4 regions of the Azospirillum himalayense genome follow, and region 1 is predicted to be linked to each of the others. Evidence: predicted binding sites of a transcription regulator. Region 1 holds the regulator's gene; each other region holds the start of a gene.

Region 1 (5,016 bases):
AGGTGGCTCCGCCGGAGGCCGGGACGGTGGTCCGGCTGCGCGCCATGCTCCACCCGCCGGCCGCTCCGGCGGAGCCGGGAGCCTTCGACCTGCAGCGGCGGGCCTATTTCGAAGGCTTCGGCGCGGTCGGCTTCGTCATGGGCGCTCCCATCGCCCAGGAGGCGCCACCGCCCGGCGGCTGGCGCCGGGTGACCGTGGCCTTCGAGCGGGCGCGTGCCGCCATCGCCGAGCGGGTGCGCGCCGTCGTCGCCGATTCCGCGGAGGCCAGCGTCACCGCCGCCCTGCTGAACGGCGACGCGGCGGCGATTCCCGAACCGATGATGGACGCCTTCCGCGACAGCGGGCTGGCGCATCTCCTGTCCATTTCCGGCCTGCATGTGGGCATCGCCGCGGGGATCGTCTTCTGGGTGGTGCGGGCGCTGCTGGCGCTGGTTCCCTGGATCGCGCTGCGCTGGCCGATCAAGAAGATCGCGGCGCTGGCCGGCATCCTCTCGGCCATCCTCTACACGCTGCTGGTGGGGGCGCCCCTGCCGACGCTGCGGTCGGTGCTGATGACCGGTCTCGTCATGGGCGCGGTCATCGCCGACCGGTCGCCGATCAGCATGCGGCTGGTCGCCTTCGCCGGCCTCGTCACCGTCCTCTACGACCCGGAGGGGATGCTGGGGCCGAGCTTCCAGATGTCTTTCGCGGCGGTCATCGCCCTGATCGCTGCTTTCGAACGCTTCACGCCCTGGGCGGTGCGCCGGCGGCGCGAGATGGGCTGGCTCGGCCGGGGAGCGATGACGCTGGGCGGCATCGCCTTTTCCAGCGTGGTGGCTACGGTCGCGACGACGCCCTACGGGCTCTACCATTTCCAACAGGTCGCCTTCTACGGCGTGTTGTCCAACATGGTGGCGATCCCCATCACGACGGTGTGGATCATGCCCTTCAGCCTGCTGTCCTACCTGCTGCTGCCCTTCGGGCTGGAGGGGTCGGCTGTGACGGCGATGAGCTGGGGTGTCCGGCTGGTCATCGAAACGGCGGAGCGGACCGCGGCGCTGCCCGGAGCGACGGCGTTCCTGCCGGCCATGCCGGACGCCGCCATCGCGGCGGTCACGCTGGGCGGGCTGTGGCTGGCGATCTGGACAAGGCGCTGGCGCTGGCTGGGGTTGGTGGCCTTGGCCGGCGGGCTGGTCGCCCCGGCCGTCGCGCCGCGGCCCGACATCCTGGTGTCGGAGGATGGAAAACTGATGGCCGTGCGCGGCGCGGACGGGATTCTCAGCCTTTCCATCGCCAGCGATGGGCGGGTCGCCAGCACGTGGAGACGGCGCGACGGCATGGAGAAGCCGGAGGAGACGGCCGGCCAGGATGTCTGGCCGCTCGCCGGGGTCAGCCTGGACGGGCGGCTGCGCTGCGACGCACTGGGGTGCCTTTACCGCGCGCAGGGGAAGACGGTGGCGCTCCTGCGCCAGCCGGATGCCTTGCCGGAGGATTGCGCGGTGGCCGATGCGGTGGTGACCGCGACCCCATCGCGCGGGTGCCGGGCGCCGCTGGTCATCGACCGTTGGCAACTGCGGCGGGAGGGCGCGCACACGCTCACCCTGTCGGACGAGGGCATCCGGGTTGAAAGCGTGCGCGGTCGGCGTGGCGACCGCCCGTGGACGATGGGGGGAAGGACGATGGGCGGAACGCCGACCGATGGAAGGACCGGGGCGCGCTGAACCGCCGCCCCGGAGCATCCTGGTCAGTACTTCCGCACCAGACCGACGAGGCGGCCCTGCACCCGAACGCGGTCGGCGCCGAAGATCCGGGTCTCGTAGGCGGCGTTGGCCGGTTCGAGCGCCACGGTGTTGCCCTTGCGGCGCAGACGCTTCAGCGTGACCTCGGCGTCGTCGACCAGGGCGACGACGATCGAGCCGTTCTCCGCGCTGTCGCAGCGCTGGATGACCACGGTGTCATGGTCGAGGATGCCGGCCTCCACCATGGAATCGCCGGCGACTTCCAGCGCGTAGTGGTCGCCCATGCCGAGCATGGCGGCGGGAATGTCCACGAAGGCGGAGCCGTCGCGCAACGCCTCGATGGGCGTGCCGGCGGCGATCCGGCCGTAGAGCGGAAGCTGGACCGATTCGGACGCCGGGTTCGCCTCCCGCCCCGCGAAGCTGAAGTCGCCCTTGATGACGTTGGGCTGGAACTTGGCGCGCGGCGGCCGGGTGCGGGCGGTCTCAAGCCCCTCCGGCAGGCGCAGCACCTCCAGCGCGCGGGCGCGGTGAGGCAGGCGGCGGATGAAGCCGCGCTCCTCCAGCCCCGTGATGAGGCGGTGGATGCCCGACTTGGACTTCAGGTTGAGAGCGTCCTTCATTTCGTCGAAGGAAGGGGACACACCGCCCTGTCCGAGCCGCTCGTTGATGAAAAGCAGCAATTCATGCTGCTTGCGCGTGAGCATTTGTGCCTCCCGGCCGGTTCCGCACTAGATATGGAACAAAAGCAAAACGTTCCATCTTGTTCTAGTTTGGTTCTTAACCCCCGTCAAGCCCTACGGATGAAATCAATCGCAAATCCACGGGCAGGACTCCCAAAGGGATGGCCAAAGGGATTGCAGGTGCGGAAGGGATTAAAGCGACAGGACACCGCCGCTCAGCGGGATCACCGTCACACGGTCGCCCACGGCGGCGGCGGTTGCCTGCGGTTCGCGGACGATCAGGGCGTCAGCCCGGGCCAGCCGGGACATCATCGCGCTGTCCTGGCGCGGGAAGGGCGTGGCGACGGGCTCGCCCTCCGCTCCGGTGGACAGGGTGGCGCGCAGGAAATCCGTGCGGTCGTCGTTGGCCTTCAGCGGCGCGCCGAGCCGCGCCGCGAACGTGGCGTTCTCGGCGGGCAACCCCTGGAGACGGTGAAGGACGGGCACCAGGAACAGCAGGGCGGCCACCCCGGTGGACACCGGATTGCCCGGCAGGCCGAGCAGCGGCATGCCGTTCGCCGTCCCGAAAATCAACGGCTTACCGGGCTTCATGGCGACACGGTAGAAGTCCAGCGACAGCCCGCCCAGCACGTCGCGCACATGGTCGTGCTCGCCTTGCGAGGCGCCGCCCGTGGTCACCAGCAGGTCGCAGCCGGCCGCCCCGGCGGCCATGGCGGCGAGATGCTCCGGATCGTCCTTGGCCACGCCGAGATTGTGGGCGACGCCGCCCTGGCTGGCGACCAGAGCGCACAGGCCGAGCGCGTTGGAGCTGACGATCTGGCTCGGCCCCAGCGGATCGCCGGGCAGGGCGATCTCGTCCCCGGTGGCGAGCACGGCGACCCGCGGGCGGCGGTGGACGCGCAGCCAGGGCAGGTTGGCCGCAGCGGCCAGGGCGACGTCGCGGGCGGTGAGCAGCCGTCCCTTGGGAAGCAACTCCTCTCCCGCGGTGAAGTCCAGGCCGGCAGGGCGGATGAAGCGGCCCGCGGGCACGGCGCGCCCGACGCGCACGCGGTCCCCGGCGTCCTCGCAATCCTCCTGCATCACCACGGCGTCGGCCCCGGCGGGCAATGGCGCACCGGTGAAGATGCGCACGGCCTCGCCCGCGCCGACCGTTCCGGCGAAGGCGTGGCCGGCCGCGGACTCGCCGATGCGGCGCAGGGTGACCGGCGCATCCGCCGAAGCCGGGACGATGTCGACGGCGCGGACGGCCCAGCCGTCCATGGCGGCGGCGGCGAAGGGCGGCTGGGTCAGCCGGGCGACGGCGGGCTCCGCCAGGACGCGCCCCAGCGCGTCGGGCAGCGGCACCGTCTCCGCCGGCAGGGCGGTGAAGGCGGCGAGGATGCGGGTGCGGGCTTCACCGACCTGCAGCATCAGACCGCGCTCCCCCAGTCGCCGCTCTTGCCGCCGGCCTTGTGAAGCAGTTTCACCTCGGTGATGGTCATGCCGCGGTCCACCGCCTTGCACATGTCGTAGACAGTGAGTGCGGCGACCGACACGGCGGTCAGCGCCTCCATCTCCACGCCGGTTTGACCCCTGAGCTTGCAGGTGGCGGTGATGTCCACGGCGTTGCGCTCGGGGTCGCAGGTCAGGTCCACCTTGACCGACGTCAGCATCAGCGGGTGGCACAGCGGGATCAGGTCCGGCGTGTGTTTGGCCCCCATGATGCCGGCCAGCCGGGCCACCGACAGCACGTCGCCCTTCTTGACGCCGCCTTGCAGGATGAGCGCCAGCGTTTCCGGCTGCATCAGGACGGAGCCGCGGGCGGTCGCCGTGCGTTCCGTGTCGGCCTTATCGGACACGTCCACCATGACCGCGCGGCCTTCGGCGTCGAAATGGGTGAAGCCGCTTGCGGGCTGGTCGGTCATAGGGGTTTCTCCATGAACAGGCTCAGCGGGTCCGGACCGTAGGGGCCGAACGGGCCGCGGTCGGCGAAGCCCTGCTTGCGGTAGAGGGCGATGGCCTCGTCCTGATACACGCCGGTTTCCAGCAGCAGCAGGGACAGGCCGGCGGCGCGGGCCTCGTCCTCGATGCGCTCCAACAGGCGGCGCCCGATCTGGCCGCCGCGCGCGGTCGGCTGGACGAACATCCGCTTGACCTCGCCATAGCCGCCGTCGGTGTCGATGCGCATGGCGCCGCAGCCGACCACGGTTCCCGACCGACGGGCGACCAGGAAACGGATGTCCGGCTTCGCCAGCGCTTGCAGGTCGAGCAGATGGTTGCTCTCGGCCGGGTATAAATCGCCCAGATAGCGGTCCAACTCCTCGATGAGCTGAACCACCTCGTCCTGGAGCGGGCTCTCACGGGCAATGGTCACGTTCGGCACGGCGTCGCTCCTCCCCATTGCTTTTTATTTGGTGTCAGGTGAGCAGGGCGCGGGTGGCCGCGCTCACATCTTCCTGCCGCATCAGCGACTCACCGACCAGGAAGCAGCGCGCGCCGACCGCCGCCATGCGCGACAGGTCCGCCGGGCTGTAGAGACCGCTTTCGGCGACCAGCATCCGGTCGGCCGGTACGTGGGCCGCCAATTCCTCGGTCGTGGCGATGTCCACCGCCAGAGTCTTCAGGTTCCGGTTGTTCAC
Region 2 (5,016 bases), on a different contig from region 1:
CGACGATGCGCATCAGCGGGCGGGCGGGTTCCGGCACATGGACGCGGCGGCCCTCCACCACGGCGACCCCGTCGGCCACCAGATCGGCCATCGCCTCCAGGTCGTCGTCGAAGGTCCCGGCGGCCAGCCCGTGGGCCTCGGCCACCGCGCCGACGTCCACCGACAGGTCGCACATCAGCCGCACGATCAGGTCGCGGCGCAGCCGGTCGTCGGCGGTCAGCGTCAGCCCCTTGCCGGTCGGGAATTGTCCGGCCTCGACGGCCTGGGCGTACTGGTCGAAGGGAACGGCGTTCTGCACATAGCCCTGCGGCAGCGCCCCGATGGAGGAGGCGCCGAAGCCCAGAAGCACCTCCGCGTCGTCGGTCGTGTAGCCCTGGAAGTTGCGGCTGAGCCGTCCCTCGCTCTGCTGCACGGCCAGCTCGTCGTCGGGCCGGGCGAAATGGTCGAGGCCGATGGGCTGGAAGCCGGCGTCGGTCAGCACCCCGGCGATGGCCGCGAACTGCTCCCACCGGCCGAGCGTGCCGGCGAGCGCCGACTCGTCGATCTTCTTCTGGTGCGTCTTCATCCACGGCACATGGGCGTAGCCGAAGACCGACAGCCGGTCCGGCGTCATGGTCAGGGCGATCTCCGCGGACCGCGCGACGCTCTCCACCGACTGGCCGGGCAGGCCGTACATCAGGTCGAGGTTGATGTGGCGGATGCCGTTGGCGCGCAGCCACTCCAGCGCCTGCTCGGTCTGCTCCTGCGGCTGGATGCGGTTGATGGCGGCCTGCACCGCGGCGTCGAAGTCCTGCACGCCGAGCGAGGCGCGGTTGACCCCGGCGCGGCCCAGCGCCTCGGCCATCTCGCGGGTCAGGGTGCGCGGGTCGATCTCCACCGCGATCTCCGCGTCCGGCGTCACGTCGTAGCGCTCGCGCAGCAGGGCGATCAGCGATTCGAAGTCGTCCGGCGCCATCATGGTCGGGGTGCCGCCGCCGAAATGGATGTGACGCACCCGCAGCCGTCCGGAAATGCGATCGGCGACCATGCCGATCTCGCGACGCAGATGGCCGAGATACTCGGCGATGGGGGCGTAGCGGGCGACGATCTTGGTGTGGCAGCCGCAGTACCAGCACATCTTCGCGCAGAAGGGCACGTGCAGGTACAGCGACCCCGTGTGGGCCGCCGTGTCCAGCTCCGCCAGCCAGCCCGCGTAGCGCTCCGCCCCCACGGCGGCGGTGAAGTGCGGCGCCGTCGGGTAGCTGGTGTAGCGGGGCACCCGCAACCCGTCGTACTTGGCCAGCAGGGCGGCGTTCAGCGGGGCGGTCGGGGCGGCGGTGGCGCAGGCCACGGGGGAGATCGCGTTCATGGCGGGGAGGATCGTGCAGACCGCCTCCCGCCGCTTTGACACAAGTCAAGCGTTCGAACGCCCGCCCGTCAGCTTCGCCCGTCAGGCGGCTGCGGCCAGACGGTTCTCCAGATGCTCCAGCAGCAGGTTCAGATTGCGGCGGTTCGCCTTGAAGCCGATGTCGAAGAGGGCGCCGACCACCGGGACCGAGCCGCCGGCCCAATCCACGGCCATGTTGGCGACCATCCGGGCGATCAGGCTTTTCGGAAGATCGAAGCGGGCGGCTTCCATGATGATGTAGGCGGCCACCACGGTGGTCGCCGTGCTGCCGGCGACCGGGACCAGTGCGGCGATGCCGTCCAGCCCGACGGGGATGCGCGTGCCGGGAACGCGCCAGCGCGTGTCCATCAGCCGGGTCAGCCGGCGCAGCCGCTCCAGCCGTTCCAGGTCGATGTGGATGACCGGCGGCGCCGTGGCGACGCCCGAGAGGGTGGAGGCGGGCGCGGGGCGCGTGCGGATGTCGCTCATGGGGCTTCACCGGAGCAGGAGAGCCGCCGTGGGGAGCCGCCGGCGGAGGAAGCCGTGGGCGGAGCCGGTCGGGCGTGTCGGGTTGAGCAACCCGCGGCTGTCCCCCGCGGTTCCCGGCCTATCTCCATCGGGTGCCCGGCACCACGGACGCGCTCACGGCCCGGACGGGGCCGTCGTCATACGGATGATCGCGCGGACGCAGGGTCATCGTCCGAACGGAGAGGGGGGTTGACGACCGGATGCGGCGAATGGACGCGCAGTCCGGATTTGCGGAAGCCAAGCGATTGTTGTTTCGACGATTTTTCCGGAATCGCTGGGTTTTCAAACGGCCATATGCCGAAGGCATCTCTGGTCTGGGGCGTCCCAAAGCACAACAATGGTGCGCGCAGGTCGAGACTTTAGACCGAAAAGAACCGAACGGGCACCCGCTCCACAGGGTGATGGGCGGGGCACCAGTCATCGGAAAAAGCAGGGAGGATCGTCATGACCACACTCTATTGCGCCTGCTGCGGACAGCCGTTCCGCCGCAGTTCGCCGCGCGGCCCGGCGCCGCTCTACTGCTCGCGCGATTGCCGCCGCCAGATCGAGGTCCGCCGCCGCGTCTGGGCGTCGCTGCGGGCAGCGGAACGGACGGCCGCCGCGCCGCTGCCGCCGGTGGTTCCGGCCGGGGCGGGGGCTTTCCATAGGGTGGAAACAGTGTGGGAGCGCGCCTCCGCCTGATCAGGCGCCACATGGGGTCTGCGCGTTTTTTGGTCGGTTTGGTTGTGGCCCCCTCTAAAACAGCAGGGCTGCCATACCATATAGGAGGACGCTACATGATGAGCGTTCCCCCTGAACCGAGGGCTTTTCCGAACACGGCCATGACCCAGAACACGCGATCCCCCCGCACCGTTTCCCGCACTCCGGCCCGCGCCTTCGGCGCCGTCGCTCTGGCGCTGGCCGTGGCGCTGACCGCCGGTACCGCCGACGCCCGCGCCGGCAAGAGCAGTTCCGCGGGCAGCCGCGGCTCGCGCACTTACGAGGCGCCGGCCCAGACCAACACCGCGCCGCGCGCCGCCCCGATGGAGCGCTCGGCGGCCCCGGCCCAGACCCCGGGCGCCCAGCAGCCGGGCATGCAGCAGCCGGGCATGGCGTCCCCGGCGGCAGCGCAGCGCGGCGGCTTCTTCTCGCGCGGCGGCTTCATGCCGGCCCTGATGGGCGGCCTGATCGGCGCCGGCATCGCCGGCATGCTGTTCGGCGGCGGCTTCCTCGACGGGCTGGGCAGCTTCGCGGGCATCCTGGGCTTCATCCTCCAGATCCTGCTGGTCGTCTTCCTGGTCCGGCTGGCGATGCGCTTCTTCCGCAACCGTTCGGCGGGCGCGGCGCGGCCGGCGGGCATGGGCGCTTCCAACGCCGCCTATGCCGGCCCGAACCCGGGCGCCATGAACCGCGAGGCGGTGGACGCGCGCTCGAACCCGCTGGGTGGTGGCGCTCGCGGCAGCGCCGCGGCGGGGCCGGCTTCGTCCGGCCGTCCGGGCGTGCGCCGTGACGACCTGGGCATCGGCCCGGCCGACTACCAGGCGTTCGAGCAGACTCTGGTCGCGGTCCAGACCGCCTACGGCAACGAGGACCTGACGGCCCTGCGCAGCGCCGTGACGCCGGAGATGGCCTCCTACTTCACCGAGGAACTGGCGGCCAACCACAACCGCGGCGTGGTCAACCGTCTGTCCGACGTCCGCCTGCTCCAGGGCGACCTGGCCGAGGCGTGGCGCGAGGGCAACGTGGAATACGCCACCGTGGCGATGCGCTTCTCGCTGACCGACGTGACGGTGGACCGTGCGAGCAACCGCGTGGTCGAGGGCGACCCGAACCGTCCGGTCGAAGCCACGGAAATCTGGACCTTCACCCGTCCGCGCGGCGGCCGCTGGGTCCTGTCGGCGATCCAACAGGCCGGCTGATCCACTCTCCACTCCTCAACCGGTCTTGCGGGGGGGGCGTCCGAAAGGGCGCCCCCTTTCGCATTTCCGGACTCCCCTGGGCAGATGGGACATGATAGAACATATCAGGAACAAATACCTGCTCAGCGGAAGCGAGTCATGCCCGAACGTCCTGTGCCTGGGTCTTGGATCGAAGCGCCCCCGCCGGATCGGGCGGCCATTCTGGCCGATCTGCGCGCCCGCATCCGGGGCCTGGAAGGGCTGGGCGGAGAAGGGGCGCGGGTGCTGCCCTTCGGACTGCCGGATCTCGACGGGGCCTTTCCGGCGGGCGGGCTGCCGCTCGGCTGCCTGCACGAGCTGGCGGGGGAGGAGCCGGGGGCCGGGACGGCCTTCGCCGCGCATCTGCTGGCCCGCCTCGCCAGCGCGGCAGCGCCCGCGCTGTGGGTCGTGCGCGGGCGCGACCTGCACGCCGCCGGGCTGGCCGCCTATGGGCTGACGCCCGACCGGCTGATCGCCGTGCGCGCGACCCGCGACACTGACGCCCTGTGGGCGATGGAGGAGGCGCTGCGCTGCAAGCGGCTGTCCGCCGTGCTGGGGGAGGTCGGGGGGCTGGACCTGACGGCGAGCCGCCGGCTGCAGCTGGCTGCCGAGTCATCGGGTGTGACGGGATTCCTGTTGCAGAGCGCCGCCCGCCGCTCGGCGGCAAGCGCGGCGGTCACCCGTTGGCGGATCGCGCCGGCACCCAGTTGGACGGCGGAGCCGGGCGTCGGCGATCCGCGCTGGCGCGCCGAACTGGAGCGCTGCCGGGGCGGTCGTCCGGGGTCGTGGCTTCTGGACTGGCGTGACGGTGCCCTGGTCCCGGCGCAAGCATCGGAGCAGGCCGTTCCCGCGCCGGCATCCACGTCCACCCCGGTTCGGCGTCCGGCTCCGGCGGGCGGACACGGGCCGTCCTGGGCCGAGGTGGCGTGATGAGGACGGAAGGACGGGCGGTGATGTCGCTTACGCGACAGCCGTTCGAGATGTCGCTTACGCGACAGCCGCCCGTCGTCTTCCGATCAGTAGTTGGTGGTCCAGTCGGGCAGGGGATGCCCGGTTTCGTCATCCGGATCGGTGTGAAGCGGAAAGGGCGCGTCGTCCGCGTAGAGCGGCAGTTGCCGGGCGAATTCCGCCGATTCCTGAGCCCGGCGTTGTTCCAACAAGCGGGCGGCCAAATGAGCGGGCAGCATGGCAAGCCTCCTTCTGAGC
Region 3 (5,016 bases), on a different contig from region 1:
CCCGGCGTGGGCCGCAACGCCGAGAGCGAGGCCGACATCGTCCGCGTCTTCACCCTGTGGCGCGACGCGCGGTCCCGCTTCGGGGCGGGCGGCCCCTTCCTGTTCGGCGATTTCTCGATCGCCGACGCCATGTACGCGCCGGTGGTGACGCGCCTCCTCACCTACGGAGTCGAGATGGACGGGACTTGCGGCGATTATGCGCGGGCGGTGATGGAGCTGCCGGCCATGGCGGAATGGGTGGCCGCCGCCAAGGCGGAGCCCTGGGACCTCTACGCGGACGAACGCGACCCGCAGCAATAGGACGACATCAGGGCGTCGCTCCGCCCGTCGGCTCGTTGGCGGCGTTGCCGATCAGCCCGACCTCGCGGTAGTAGCGCTCGGCGCCCGGATGCAGCGGAACGGAGACGTTGGCGACCGCCTTGGTGGCGTCGAAGCTGCGCCCCTTGGGGTGGCCCTCGATCAGCAAACGTCGGGTGTTCTCGTGCCACAGCGCCTTGGTGACGCCGTGGATCAGGGCGGGGTCGCGGTCGGCGCGGACCAGCAGTTCCGCCCCCACCCCCAGCGTGTGGATCTCCGGCACGCCGGGGTAGGTGTCGGCGGGGATGGTCTGGTCCATATAGAAGCGCTGGCGGATGCGCAGCCGGTCGGCCATCTCGCCGTCGAGCGGGATCAGGCGGATCGGCTCGCGGTTCGCCACGTCGGTGACCGCCGCCACCGGAAAGCCGCCGACCATGAAGAAGGCGTCCAGCTCCTTCTTGGCCAGCCGGTCCGCCGCGGTGCCGGGCTTCAGGTAGGCCGGGGGCCGCAGTTCCGCCTCCTTCACGCCGAAGGCGTCGAGGATCGCCCGCGCCTCCACCAGCACGCCGGAGCCCTCCTCCCCCAGCGAGACGGCCTTGCCCTTCAGGTCGGCCACGCCGTGCAGGTCGCTGTCGGCGCGCACGACGAGCTGGATCGCCTCCGCGTAGAGCATCCCGATGGAGCGCAGCCCCTCGAAGGGCGCCTTGCCGTGGAAGATGCCGGAGCCGGTGTAGGCCCAATAGGCGATGTCGGCCTGGGACATCCCGGCCTCGACCGCGCCGGAGCGCAGCAGCTCGATGTTCTCCACGGAGCCGAGCGTGGCCTGCGCCACCGCGATCAGCCCCGGCACGCCGCAGCTCCCCCCGCGGTCGCAGGGGCGCGAGCCGGGCGGGTTGGAGATGGCGTTGGCGATCAGCCCGCCGATCGGGAAATAGGTGCCCGACGTGGTGCCCGTGCCGATCCGGAAATAGCGGATGTCCTGCGCCACGGCACCCCGCGGCAGCAGGCCCAGGAGAGCGCCCCCCGCGATACCGGCCAGCACATGGCGGCGGCTGGGAAGGCCCTGGGGGGAAAGGCGGGCGGCGGAAAGGCGGGGGTTGGCTCCTGCGCGCGGCACCGGCGGGTCCACCTTTCCTGCTGGCCAGCCGTCCCGGCGGCATGGGCCATCGGCGGCGTGTGTTGGACACGCTCTTACAAGAATACCCGCAGCCCGGCTTTTTCAAGGCGTCGGGGGCTTAAAAGACGCCCGCCAGATCAAGAACCCCGGCGAGTGCTACCGCGCCGCCACACATTTGCACGACCCGGCCCGACGCCGCCTGCCCCACCGCCACCGACAGGCCCAGCCCGGCGCCGATGACCAGCAGCACGCCGGACGACAGCCCCGCCCAGAACAGCGGCCCGCCCATGTGCACATAGCCGTGGAAGGCCCCCGCCGCGGCGACCGTCAGCACCCCCAGCGCCAGCGGCACCTTCAGCCCGGCGGCGACCAGCCCGCCCATCAGGATCAGCGACGCCGACAGCCCCTCCGCGGCGTAGGGCAGGCGGATGCCGATCTGCGCGGCCAGCCCGGCGGCCAGCACCGCGGTCAGCGCCGCCACCGGAAGCTGCCAGACGGAAGGGCCGCCGTTCTGCCCGCTCCACAGCCCGATGGCGAGGAAGCCGAGCAGATGCTGCAGCACCCACACCGGTTCGGTCAGGCCGGTGCCGAACGGCCCGGTCACCGTCATCCGCGCCAGCGCGGGCGCGGCACCGGCGCCGATCAATGCGAGCGCCAGAAGAACCGACCGGATCGCCACCATCCCCTACCCCTTTTCCCCAACGTCTCTGCGCAGCACCGGGCCGGTATGGCCGCTGCGCGGGGTGGGGTCAAGTGACCAGGGTGGCGGGCTTCGAGAACCGGGAGATCAATAGCCCAGGGGGCCGGGGCCGTACTGGCGGAGGTCCTGCTGCTTGCGGAGCAGGTCGCGCTGCTGCAGCGGGTCGAGCCGGCCCATGGCGTCGTCGGTGCGCAGCCGGTCGACCTCCGGGCTCATCAGGTCGCGCTTGGCGCGGTCGGTCAGCCCCTGGGTGGAGCCCGGCGCCGGCAGGGCGGGCGTGGCCGGCTGGTCGATGGGCGGCGGCGGCGGGGACGAGCTGCCGCGGCGGCGCACCGACGGCTGGTTGGAAGGCTGGCCGGGCGCCTGCGAGGCGTCGGAGAGCTTCTGCGGCGGAGCGGGTGCAGGCTCTGGCCGCGGTGCGGGAGTTGGGCGGGCGTTTTCCTCCGCCTGGATCTGGCGCAGCGTCTTCAGCCCGCCGCTCTGCGCGGGCACCGGCGGTGCCGCCTGGGCCCGTCCCGGCATCTCGTCGTGCACCTCCGTAGCACAGGCCCCCAGGGCAAGGGCGGCGAGCGCGACGGCGACGGGCAGGAACACGGCGGTGGGACGGATCGGTGTCATACCAACCATGTCGTGTCCCGTGGAGACGGGACAAGACCCTCCCGGCGACCTCCCCCTTCTTGGTGAGGCCGTAAGGGGACTCCCAACCGCCGGCTTTTGCCGCTAGAATGTTCTTGTTTTGTTCGATCCGAAACGATTGACGAAGCGAGCGGAGCAGGGAGGGTGGCATGGGGAAAGGGCGGGCGGAACAGACGGCGCGGCGCATCCTGTCCCTGTGGCTGCCGCGGCTGGCCACCGACGCCCACAGCCGCCGCCATCCGGAGCGGCGCGACCATCCCCTGGCCGCCATCCTGGCCGAGCGCGGGCGGCTGGGCGTGGCCGCCGTCAACCGCGCCGCGGCGGAGGCCGGGGTGCATCCCGGCATGAGTCTGGCCGACGCCCGCGCCATCGAACCCGCCCTGGCCGTCTTCGACGCCGATCCCGAGTCGGACGCCCGCCTGCTGGAGCGGATCGCCGGCTGGTGCACGCGCTACACTCCCTGGACCACCCCGGACGGTCCGGACGGCGTGGCGCTGGACATCACCGGCTGCGCCCACCTGTTCGGCGGGGAAGAAGCCATGACCGCCGACCTGTCCGCCCGGCTGAATGCGGCGGGCTTCGAGTCGCGGCTGGCGGTGGCGGACACGCCCGCGGCGGCCTGGGCGCTGGCGCGGTTCGGCGGGGGTGCCCCCACCCTCCCGCTTCGCGGGTCCCTCCCTCCCCCGCTGCGCAGGGGAGGGACAGATAGCTCCCTCCCCTGCGCAGCGGGGGAGGGTCGGGGTGGGGGCAAGGGTTTCGCCGCCTCCCTCCTCTCCCCCCTCCCCGTCGCCGCGCTGCGCCTGCCCGCCGTCACGGTGCAGGGATTGGCCGCGGTGGGTCTGCGGCGGATCGGGGACCTGCACGCCCTCCCCCGCGCCACCCTGGCCGCCCGCTTCGGGCCGGAACTGCTGCAACGGCTCGACCAGGCCTACGGACGGCTGGACGAGCCGCTCTCCCCCCGCCTGCCGGTGCCGCCGCACAGCGTCCGCCTCGCCCTGCCCGAGCCGATCACCACCGCCGAGCCCATCGCCGAGGCGCTGCGCCGCCTGCTGGCCGCCCTCTGCGCCGGGCTGGAGAACACCGGCGAGGGCGCCCGCCGGCTGCGGCTGGAACTGCACCGGGTGGACCGCCGGCTGGAGGACACGCCCCAGACGCTGGCCATCGGCACCGGCCACCCGGTGCGCCGCCCGGACGCGCTGATGCGGCTGTTCGCCCAGAAGCTCGACCGCGTGGAGCCCGGCCCCGGCCTGGAGCTGATGGTGCTGTCGGCCACCGAGGCCGGCCCGCTCGCCGCCGCACAGGCCGCGCTGGATGGCACAACGGACGGCCGTGCGGACGGGCAGCCGGAGCTGGGAGAGCTGATGGACCGGCTGGGCAACCGGCTGGGGGAGCGGGCGGTGCTGCGGCTGGTCCCGCGGCAAAGCTGGCTGCCGGAGCGCAGCGTGGCCCCCGCCTCGGCCTTCGCGGACGCCCCCGGCGGTGCGATGTGGCCCGCCGACCGCCCGCGCCCGGTGCGGCTGCTCGCCCCGCCGGAGCCCATCGAGGCCATGGCCCTGGTTCCCGACGACCCGCCGGTGATGTTCCTCTGGCGCGGCGCCCGGCACCGCATCCGCCGTGCCGACGGGCCGGAGCGGATCGAGGCCGAATGGTGGCGGCGCGACGGCGAGCCCCGCGACTATTACCGCGTCGAGGACGAGGCCGGCCGCCGCTTCTGGGTCTATCGGCAGGGGCTGTACCGGCCCGGCGTGGCGGCGCTGTGGTTCCTGCACGGCTTCTTCGGGTGATGAGGCCGCCATGACCCCCTACGCCGAACTCCAGGTCTCCACCAGCTTCACCTTCCTGGAGGGCGCATCCCACCCGGACGAGCTGGCGCTGACCGCCGCCGGCCTCGGCCACGCCGCCGTCGCGGTGACCGACCGCAACTCGCTGGCCGGGGTGGTGCAGGCGCACGCCGCCGCCAGCAAGCACGGCCTCCGTCTGATCGTCGGTTGCCGGCTGGACCTGACCGACGCGGACAGCCTGCTCGCCTACCCCACCGACCGGGCGGCCTACGCGCGGCTGTCGCGGCTGCTGACGCTGGGCAAGCGGCGGGCGCCCAAGGGGGCCTGCTTCATCGGCCGCGCCGACGTGCTGGACCATGCGGAGGGGATGCTGTTCCTGCTGGTGCCGCCGGACCAGCGCGACCCCGCCTTCGTCCACGCGCTGCGCGGCTGGCGCAACGATCTGGGGGACCGCCTGCACCTCGCCGCCAGCCACCGCTACCGCG
Region 4 (5,016 bases), on a different contig from region 1:
CCTCCACCACCGGGGCGGCGGGTTCCGGGTCTAAGGCCGGGACCGGGGACGGGACAGGAGCCGTGTTCCACCACGGCGTCGTGACGGGAGCCGGCGCCGGAGTCTCCACGGGCGGCGGCGTGGGGACGGGCACGGGGGCGGGGGCCGGGTCGGCGGCGGGTGCGGAGGCCGGGGGCGGTGCGACCGGTGAGGCGGGCGCAAAATCCGAAGCAGGGGCGGGCGGCGGCGCCGGCCGGGGGGCCTTGAACAGGTTCGCCATGGGCGGGGTTTCCTTGTTCGTGGTGAGACAGGGCGGCTGGGAACGGGACAGGCCGGCGGCGCGGATCAGGGCGCGACGGTGGGCCGGGTCAGGCGCCGGTAGAGCTGCCAGGGCGTCAGGACGTCGGGCGCGTGCAGACCCAGCAAGCGCTTGACCGCCTCCACGCAGGTGAAGGGTCCCCAGGGGGCCGGGCGGGTCAGGCCGCGCCGCACCGGCGCCGGGGTCACCGCCATGCCCAGCCCACGGTACCAGCCCGGCAGGTCGAAGGCCGCGGGGAGGTCGAGGACGGACACGTCGGTGAAGGGCGAGAGCGGATCGACGATCACCCAACGGCGCCCGTCATGCAGCAGCGCGAAGCAGTGGCGGAAACCCGGCTTCAGCAGGCGCAGCCACCACAGCTCCGCCTCGCCCCGGAAGACCACCCAGGCGCGCAGCGCGTCCGCCCCCACCCGGCAGGTCCCCACCCGGCAGGGCTGGGGCAGCGGCGTGCTCACTGGACGATGCCCTTCTCGCGCAGCACCGGGCGAAGCCGGTCGAACGCCTCCCGCCACAGGGTGTGCGCGCGCTGTTCGCGGTGGCGCGCCGGGTCCGGCGCCATCAGACGGCGCCCATAGTGAACCAGCACATGCAGATGGTCGCGGATGAGCAGGCGGCGGCGGTACAGCCGGTCCACCGCGCACAGCACGTCGCCGGGCTCGCACGGGCGCTGGACGAGCCCGCGCCCGGCGGCGATGCGCGCGCCGGCGGCCTTGGCGTCCTGCGCCTGAACCGACCAGAACCACGCTTCCTCCGCGCTGCCGAACGGTTCCCCGATGGCATCGGACAGGACCATGGACGTGTTGCGGTGTTGGGCCATGCGTGGGGTCTCCCTCGGGAATTGCAGCTTTTGCGTTCGCGGGCGCAACTTCGCTCTCGGGCGGAGCGCCGGATGGGCCGCGGCGCGCGCGGCTGGCGAACACATGTTCACGTTATGTACTGATTAAAGTCCTCCGTCAAGGAAAATATGAATAGGTTCCTAGGGACGGCCCGGCGTGATTATGTGATTATCCTCCCATGCTCAAACATGCGGACATCTGGCGGGCGATCGACCGCCTCGCGGCCCAGCACGGGCTGTCGGCCTCCGGACTCGCGCGTCGCGCCGGGCTGGACCCGACGACCTTCAACAAGAGCAAGCGGACCACCGGCGACGGCAAGCTCCGCTGGCCTTCGACGGAGAGCGTGTCCAAGGTTCTGGAGGCGACCGGCGCGTCGCTGTCGGAGTTCGTCAGCCTCGTCGGCGATGCCGCGGGCGCCGGTTCGCTCCAGCGGGTGCCGGTCATCGGCTACGCGCAGGCCGGCAACGCCGGCTTCTTCGACGACGCCGGCTTTCCCTCGGGCGTCGGTTGGGACGAGCTGCTGTTTCCCAGCATCGGCGACCCGCACGCCTACGCGCTGGAGATCGCGGGGGACAGCATGGACCCCGTCTACCGCGACGGCGATACCATCATCGTCTCGCCCGCCGCGCAGATCCGGCGCAACGACCGCGTCGTCGTCCGCACCAAGGGCGGCGAGGTGATGGCGAAGCAGCTCATCCGCGAAACCGCCACGAAGATCGAACTGATCTCCATCAACCGCGCCCATCCGGACCGCAGCATCCCACGCGCCGAGGTCGCCTGGATGGCGCGCATCGTCTGGGCAAGCCAATAAGCGTCGGCCATGCGGCACTCGGTCCTAGGATATTTTTCCTTTACATTGGCGGCGGATGGATATAGCGTCCGGTCATGACCGGATTCGCCAGAACGCCACCACATCCGTCGCTTCTGGAAGATTTGGAACGCCGTCACGATGGCACGCCGCCCCTTGGCGCGCTGCGGGCGGCGGTTCTCGATGGAGCGGAGCGCTACGCCCTGCTGGCTCATGCCGCCGCGCTTCGCCTTCACGACCGGCTGGCCGCAGAGGCACGTTGCGGCTCGGCGCACCGCCGCCGCGCCCTGCCCGCTGACCGGACTGCCACCGATGTCTGGTTGGCCCGCCTCACCGCCGCGCTGACCGATCACCGCAACGCCGCCAGCGCGCTGGTCCGCGCGGGCGGGTAAACCGGCGCCTCAGACCGCCAGAGGGATGCCGGTCGTGCCCGTATCCGAGGCTGTCGTCCCCACGGTGGCGGGCATGGTCCGGGCCTTCCTTGCGCGCGGTTTGCGAACCGGCGCTGCGGGGGACGGGGCATCCACCGGTTCGGCTGCGTCCTCCACGGTCGAAGACACGGGGAGCGTCGGCGCCTCCACCGCTTCCGCGGCCTTGTTCCGGTCCGCAGCCCTTTTCAACACCTTGCTTTTGGAAAAGCCGGACTCGCGCAGCGCCGTTTTCAACTCCTCCCACGCCAGTCGGATTTCGGTGGCGAAGGCCCGCGCGTCGTCGTCGCGATGGGTTCGGAAATACTCCGCCGCTTCCCGCATCTGGGCCGGCAGGGTTTCCGCCCCGGCGCGCACCGCCTCGTTGCGCAGGCGGTTGTGACGGTCGTCCAGATAAGTGAGGATCTCCGACAACTCCTCCGGCGTGCAGTTTTTCTGCAGCTTGTCGTTGGCCACGGGCGCGGCCTTGTCAATCTTCCCGACCAGTTCCGAGCGACCGCGTTTCAGGTCCGGATCGTAGACGGTGCGGATCACCTGGATCACGCGGCGCCGTTCGCGGAATTGCATGCCCTTCCCCCTCGACAAAGTCCTTTGATGGACCGATTCACAGTTTCGGAGGAATCATGCCGCGGATCGGGCCGCCTATCAAGCCGGTTTTCGGGCCGCATACCGCCCGAAAACCGGCATCCAAGGTCAATCGACGCGGGTCAGCGGAAGGCGAATTCCCAATAGAGCGCCCGTGCTCGCGCCGCCAGGGGGCCGGGTTGCAGGGCGCGCTCTTCGACGCGGGTGACCGGCACCACCTTCGCGTAGTTGCCGGTGGAGAACACCTCGTCCGCTTCCAGAACGTCGCGGGCGCTCAGGGTGGCCTCCTCCACCGCCATGCCGTCGTCCCGCAACAGGGCGATCACGCGCTGGCGGGTGATGCCGTTGAGGAAAGTCCCGTTGTGCACCGGCGTGCGCACCACCCCGTCCTTGGCGATGAACAGGTTGGCCGTCGCGAACTCCGCCACGCTGCCGATGGGGTCGAGCATGATGGCGTTGTCGAATCCACGCTCCCGCGCCTCCTTCAGGGCCAGCCCGGCGTTGGGGTAGAGGCAGGCGGCCTTGGCCTCGGTCGGCGCCATGTCCGGTACGGGGCGGCGGCGACTGGACAGGCAGGCGGTGAAGCCCGCGGCGCTGGGCAGCGGCGCCTCGTAGACCGACAGGACGAAGCGCGTGCTCTCGGCGTCGGGCGCGACGAAGCCTTCCTCCGCGTAGAACATGGGCCGGATGTACAGTTCGGCTTCCTTGGGGAAGCGGCGGATGCCGTCCCAGCACAGCTCCTCGATCTCTCCGGCGGTCAGCATGGGGGCGAGGCCCATCACCTGGGCGGAGCGCACGACGCGGGCGCAGTGGCGATCAAGGTCCGGGGCGACGCCCTGGAAGGCGCGGGCGCCGTCGAAAACGACCGAAGACAGCCAGAGCGCGTGAGTCATCGGGCCGACAATGGCGGGGTTGCCCGCGATCCATTCGCCCTGGATGTAGCTCAACGCCTGACCGGCCGTGCTGCCCATGATCCTCTCCCTTTTTGGCTTCGGGTTGGTTCTATCCGGATGGTTCGCTCCCTCGAAAAGCATACCCCCTCATCGCCGCCGGTCAACCTGCGCAGACGGGCCAGCCGGACGGTTGATGCAGGACACCCTCATCACACCGGGAGCCACCGACCCATGGGCTGGACCTATTCGAGCGCCTTTCCGCAGCCGCTGCGCGCGGCCCCGCCCTTCCCGCCGCCGGGCCAGGACGTTCCCACTCCGGGCCCCCTGACCGACAACCCGGACCTGCCGACCCCCGGCCCGCAGGAGGACATGCCCTCCCCCCTGCCCAACGACGACCTGCCGCCGTCCCGGCCCACCGATCCCGACTTCGCCTGAGCCGCGACACCGCCGAAGGGCCAAAGCAAACGGGGCGCCCCCTTGCGGAGGCGCCCCGTTCCTCATCGGTGAACCGAAACGGACGGATCAGCGGCGCTGAACCATCAGCTTCTTGATCTCGGCGATGGCCTTGGCCGGGTTGAGACCCTTCGGGCACGCCTTGGTGCAGTTCATGATGGTGTGGCAGCGGTAGAGGCGGAACGGGTCCTCGAGGTTGTCGAGGCGCTCGCCCGTCATCTCGTCGCGGCTGTCGACGATCCAGCGGTAGGCCTGGAGCAGGATCGACGGGCCGAGGTAGCGGTCGCCGTTCCACCAGTAGCTGGGGCAGGAGGTCGAGCAGCAGAAGCACAGGATGCACTCGTAGAGACCGTCCAGCTTGGCGCGGTCCTCCGGCGACTGCAGGCGCTCGCGGCTCGGGGCCGGCGACTGCGACTGCAGCCACGGCTTGATCGAGGCGAGCTGGGCGTAGATGTGCTTCAGGTCGGGGACGAGATCCTTGACCACCGGCATGTGCGGCAGCGGGTAGATCTTGACATCGCCCTTCACCTCCTCGATGGCCTTCAGGCAGGCCAGCGTGTTGGTGCCGTCGATGTTCATCGCGCAGGACCCGCAGATGCCCTCGCGGCAGCTCCGCCGGAAGGTCAGGGTCGAGTCGATGTTGTTCTTGATGTAGATGATCGCGTCCAGGATCATCGGGCCGAACTTGTCGAGGTCGACGACGTAGGTGTCGACC

The links. The regulator LexA, encoded in region 1, represses DNA repair genes until DNA is damaged. The targets are predictions, from matches to a motif close to ATGTTCTANTTTGGTTC.
Region 2: a site for LexA is predicted at 3,890-3,906, ahead of ACFPMG_RS13465 (ImuA family protein). Genes of this name have one in related genera too.
Region 3: a site for LexA is predicted at 2,840-2,856, ahead of ACFPMG_RS13490 (Y-family DNA polymerase). Genes of this name have one in related genera too.
Region 4: a site for LexA is predicted at 1,219-1,235, ahead of ACFPMG_RS05915 (S24 family peptidase). Genes of this name have one in related genera too.

The regions. Positions count from the first base shown of each region.
Region 1 covers NZ_JBHSLC010000012.1:18,329-23,344, reverse strand. Annotated here, with positions in the region: gene ACFPMG_RS10200 (ComEC/Rec2 family competence protein) at 1-1,700, shown strand, start outside; gene lexA (transcriptional repressor LexA) at 1,724-2,422, opposite strand; gene ACFPMG_RS10190 (molybdopterin molybdotransferase MoeA) at 2,591-3,808, opposite strand; gene moaC (cyclic pyranopterin monophosphate synthase MoaC) at 3,808-4,302, opposite strand; gene ACFPMG_RS10180 (GNAT family N-acetyltransferase) at 4,299-4,760, opposite strand; gene trpC (indole-3-glycerol phosphate synthase TrpC) at 4,795-5,016, opposite strand, start outside.
Region 2 covers NZ_JBHSLC010000021.1:323,928-328,943, forward strand. Annotated here, with positions in the region: gene hemN (oxygen-independent coproporphyrinogen III oxidase) at 1-1,348, opposite strand, end outside; gene ACFPMG_RS13450 (DUF4112 domain-containing protein) at 1,430-1,855, opposite strand; gene ACFPMG_RS13455 (hypothetical protein) at 2,339-2,575, shown strand; gene ACFPMG_RS13460 (TIM44-like domain-containing protein) at 2,716-3,792, shown strand; gene ACFPMG_RS13465 (ImuA family protein) at 3,931-4,740, shown strand; gene ACFPMG_RS13470 (hypothetical protein) at 4,827-4,997, opposite strand.
Region 3 covers NZ_JBHSLC010000021.1:333,617-338,632, reverse strand. Annotated here, with positions in the region: gene ACFPMG_RS13510 (glutathione S-transferase family protein) at 1-300, shown strand, start outside; gene ACFPMG_RS13505 (TAXI family TRAP transporter solute-binding subunit) at 308-1,414, opposite strand; gene ACFPMG_RS13500 (HupE/UreJ family protein) at 1,533-2,096, opposite strand; gene ACFPMG_RS13495 (hypothetical protein) at 2,202-2,732, opposite strand; gene ACFPMG_RS13490 (Y-family DNA polymerase) at 2,900-4,534, shown strand; gene ACFPMG_RS13485 (error-prone DNA polymerase) at 4,545-5,016, shown strand, end outside.
Region 4 covers NZ_JBHSLC010000007.1:202,806-207,821, forward strand. Annotated here, with positions in the region: gene ACFPMG_RS05900 (hypothetical protein) at 1-259, opposite strand, end outside; gene ACFPMG_RS05905 (hypothetical protein) at 325-753, opposite strand; gene ACFPMG_RS05910 (hypothetical protein) at 750-1,115, opposite strand; gene ACFPMG_RS05915 (S24 family peptidase) at 1,313-1,945, shown strand; gene ACFPMG_RS05920 (hypothetical protein) at 2,068-2,334, shown strand; gene ACFPMG_RS05925 (hypothetical protein) at 2,344-2,904, opposite strand; gene ACFPMG_RS05930 (branched-chain amino acid aminotransferase) at 3,078-3,926, opposite strand; gene ACFPMG_RS05935 (hypothetical protein) at 4,080-4,283, shown strand; gene ACFPMG_RS05940 (succinate dehydrogenase iron-sulfur subunit) at 4,371-5,016, opposite strand, start outside.